Regions from separate parts of the Bacillus sp. FSL H8-0534 genome, predicted to be linked through region 1. Evidence: riboswitches for the same ligand, from Rfam matches in the RefSeq annotation. Region 1 holds a riboswitch; the other holds the start of a gene.
What was found. A riboswitch is a leader RNA that binds a small molecule or an ion and turns the genes downstream of it on or off. The one in region 1 is predicted to bind thiamine pyrophosphate.

Region 1 (2,207 bases):
CTCGTCGGAAAAATAGGTCCTACTCCTAAATAATCCGCCCCATTTGCAATGGCAAAGCGTGCTTCTTCTATCGTATGGGCAGATACCCCAACAATTTTATCTCCCATTTTTTCACGAACGAATGTAATTCCTTCATCATCTTGTCCAACATGAATACCATCTGCATCTAATTCAATTGCTAAGTCTACATCATCATTCACAATAAATGGAACATTATATTCTTTACAAAGTGCTTGTAACTGCTTTGCAAAATGGACTCGTTCTTTTCCAGTTAAAGCTCCTTCACCCTTTTCACGAAATTGAAAAAGGGTCACTCCACCATCTAGCGCTTCTTTCATTACTCGTAATGGATCCTTTTGGCAATTGTTACTACCCATAATAAAATACACTTGCAATAATTTGGACATTTGCTGTTGATTAATGCGCGCCATTTCCCTCATCCTTTCTTACTGCACTTCTTGGATATTTCCATATTGTTCAATATCATCCACAGTAATGTTTGCTAGCTGATTCAAAAATTCGATTTGGAAACTGCCCGGTCCTAGCTCCACGGTTTTTGCAGCAGCGATTTCTGCTGCTACCCCATAAAACGTTAATGCAGCAACTGCTGCTTTCACATAATCTTTTTCAACCGCTGCAAATGCTCCCATTACAGAAGTTAACAAACATCCCGTCCCTGTAACTTTCGTTAAGATTGGATGGCCGTTACGAATGATAAAAGTTCGCTCACCATTTGTTACAACATCTTCTTTTCCGGTAATAACCGCGACTGTATCTAGTTCATCTGCTGCTTGTTTCGCAATTCCTACAACATCTCCATTTCCAGCACCAACATCAACACCTTTAATTTCCCATTTTTCATTGATAACATTAGCAATTTCCGCTGCATTCCCGCGAATCATTGCTAATTTCACTTCACTTGGAATATGTCTTGCTACTTCAGTTCGGTAAGAAGTAGCTCCAGCACCAACTGGATCAAATAATATTGGTACATGATGTGTATTCGCAGACTTTCCAGCAATTAGCATTGCTTCTACTTCTTCAGGGCGAAGCGTACCCATATTTAAAACAAGTGCTCCTGCAATGCTAGCCATTTCAGCCACTTCTTCTTTTGCATACGCCATAACTGGTGATGCTCCTACTGCAAGTAAACCATTGGCCGTAAAATTTGTCACAACAACATTTGTAATATTATGCACAAGTGGATTAGACTCTCTTACTACTTCCACTACTTTTGCAATTTCTTTTATATTCATTCTTTTCATCTCCTAATTTAGTAATGGGAGATACACAAAAAGACACTTCGCGTATGCAAAGTGCCTGAATATGTGCTTTTACACTCTCCCTACGCTGGCATTATCCAACAGGTTCAAATGGTCAACGACAGATTAGCCGTACTCTCAGTTTGCTTCCGCAAACTCCCATGTGTTTTCTTATTCATCTAATTCAGAGTCTACTCTTATTCTCTTAAAATAACAAGTTACAAGTTTTTGTCATCTTAATATGTAAGTACAAATTGAAAAAACGATAAAAACCCTTTTTTTAGGTGGGAGAGACCATCCGGCCATGCATAGAAGCGGTCAGGTCCTCTTTTAGCCCCATGCCAAGTTCAAACAAAATGAGAGCGGGTCACTTTTTGTTCTTCGGAGCAGCGACTTATATATTGAAAAATCAAAATGGATTTATATATATAAAATAGTGATAGGACATTAAAATCCCTACCACTATCTTTCATATTATTTTAAGCCTTTAGATACTTCTTTCACCATTTCTGATACAGACTCAAGTCCGCCACCAGATAGGTACCAGTAGTTTGCATCTAAATAGATTACATTGTTATTTTTCGCAGCATTTGTTTTGTTAACAAGTTCATTTTCAACTACTTGTTTCGCAGAAGATTTACCACCAGTAACAACACCGCTATCGATTACGAATAAGTAATCAGGGTTCTTTTCGAGAATATATTCAAATGACACGTTATTACCATGAGTAGATGCTTGAATCTCTTTATCCGCAGGAATTACTCCAAACACATCGTGGATAATACCAAAACGAGATTCCGGACCATACGCACTTACTTTACCGTCATTTGCTTTAATAACTAAACCTTTTTTGTCACTTTTCGTAGCTTTTTCATTTAATGCTTTTACATCCTTTTCAACTGCTGCAATTTCTTTTTTCGCTTTATCTTCTTTTCCAAAGATTTT
Region 2 (2,207 bases), 340 kb from region 1:
CGTGTATCTACTTGAGTTATGGATGGAAGTAGAGATGCGACTGCGACAGTAGTTGCCGTTAAAGCTGTAGCTTTCTGTTTCATCTAATATTAGCCCCCCATAGATGTGTTAATACATTCCCTATTATAGTATAAAGATATAATATTTTGTGCATTATTCATATAACTGTAATATGAAATGAGAAAAATAACAATTTTTTAATGGAATCGAAATATATTAAAAGAATAACAGATTAATAATCATTATAATATGGATTAAAGATAATTGATATTTTCTGAATAGATATATAAATCTAAATTGAAAAACTGACAGAAAAGCTTTCTTTTTAGGAGGGAGAGAGCATCCGACCTTGCATAGAAGCGGTTAGATCCTTTTCCTACCCCGTACTAAGTTAAACAAAAAGAGAAAATGAGTACAGGTCACCTTTTATTCTTCATAGCCGCGACTTATATGTTGGAAAATCAAAATGGATATATATATTTATTTTTCATATTTTATATAAGTAGAACTTTGATGTAAAGAATTCTTACTTTGTATTGGATTCATGGCTCGTAAATAGGATTGGGATAAGTTAAAACAGTTGCTGATGATGGATGACAGTGTTATACTGACTATGGTAATTTCATATTGTGCTAGGAGAGTTGGTGTTGCCAGCTGAGAGTAAGGCCGAGAGTCTTTGATCCTTTATTACCTGATCTAGATTATGCTAGCGTAGGGAAGCAATTCGGACATTAACAGTAAGTCCCTGTTTCTTTGCGTAAAGAAACAGGGCTTTTTTATTTGACAATTTTATAGTAGAAACCACTAGGGGTGCTTTATGTGCTGAGAGAGGAATAATCCTTAACCCTTACAGACCTGATCTAGATTATGCTAGCGTAGGGAAGTGGAGCAACGAATAAATGTATTTTTATTTGATGTAACCACTTCTTATAGAGGAGTGGTTTTTTATTTGAATAAATTGATATAAAGGAAGGGGAAATATAAATGAAGTTTTGTGAGAGATTATTTGAGACAGTACAGCCTGTTTGGGAAAAAAGTCATAATCACCCATTTGTAACTGGGATGGGGGACGGTACATTAGAAAAGGATAAATTCCAATATTACATCATACAAGATTATTTATATTTACTAGATTATGCAAAATTATATGCAATTGGAGTTGTGAAAGCGACTAATCCGCAAGTTATGGCAAAATTTGCAGAACAAATAGACGGCATTTTAAATGGAGAAATGACGATCCATAAACAGTATGCAAAACGCCTTGGTATTTCTGTACAAGAGATGGAAGAGGCAAAACCATCTGCTAAAAATTTAGCGTATACAAACTATATGATGTCAGTATCTCAAAATGGTACGCTTGCAGAGTTAATTGCGGCTCTGCTTCCATGTATGTGGAGCTACTGGGAAATTGGAAAGCGTTTAAATGATATTCCAGGAGCAAGGGATCATGAGTTCTTTGGGGAGTGGATTCAAGGATATAGCTCAGAAGAGTATGGAAAACTTTGCATTTGGCTAATGGATTTATTAAATGAACTAGCTGAAGGAAAGTCTGAACAAGAGTTAGACAAATTAGAAGAGGTTTTCTTATATTCTAGCCGCTTTGAGTATTTATTCTGGGATATGGCGTATCGTAAGGAGATGTGGGGTTTTGAGGAGCAAGAGCATACTACAGTTTCATAATGTTTCCTTTCATTATGATGAAAAGCCAATTATAAAGGGTCTGGATGCTTTCGTGCAAGAAAAAGAGTTTGTTAGCATCATTGGACCGAGTGGCTGTGGCAAAAGTACATTGTTTCGTTTAATTACAGGATTAGAAGAACCGACGGCTGGAACGATTCAACTTACAGAAACCTCGAGTCATCCTGTAGGATATATGCCACAAAAAGATATGCTTCTGCCATGGAGAACAATTATTGAAAATGCAGCACTGCCGTTAGAGTGCCAGGGGATAAAGAAAAAAGAAGCACATGTAAAGGCAAAAGACCTGTTAGAACAATTTGGTTTACAAGGATACGAGAACAAATATCCGAAAGATTTATCAGGTGGTATGCGGCAGCGAGTGTCCTTTATTCGAACTTTATTAACAGGCGGGGACATTTTATTGTTAGATGAGCCGTTTAGCGCATTAGATGCATTAACGAAAGCAACGTTGCAAGAATGGTTGTTTGAGCAATGGAAACAGTGGCAAAAAACCATTTTATTTATTA

Region 2: another riboswitch for thiamine pyrophosphate. It lies ahead of tenA (thiaminase II); the one in region 1 lies ahead of thiM (hydroxyethylthiazole kinase).

What each region holds. Positions count from the first base shown of each region.
Region 1 covers NZ_JBBOUC010000001.1:2,698,137-2,700,343, forward strand. Annotated here, with positions in the region: gene thiE (thiamine phosphate synthase) at 1-440, opposite strand, end outside; gene thiM (hydroxyethylthiazole kinase) at 447-1,265, opposite strand; TPP riboswitch at 1,326-1,435, opposite strand; gene MHH71_RS13850 (siderophore ABC transporter substrate-binding protein) at 1,737-2,207, opposite strand, start outside.
Region 2 covers NZ_JBBOUC010000001.1:2,363,124-2,365,330, reverse strand. Annotated here, with positions in the region: gene MHH71_RS12165 (M23 family metallopeptidase) at 1-83, opposite strand, end outside; TPP riboswitch at 625-735, shown strand; TPP riboswitch at 797-899, shown strand; gene tenA (thiaminase II) at 985-1,680, shown strand; gene MHH71_RS12155 (ABC transporter ATP-binding protein) at 1,649-2,207, shown strand, end outside.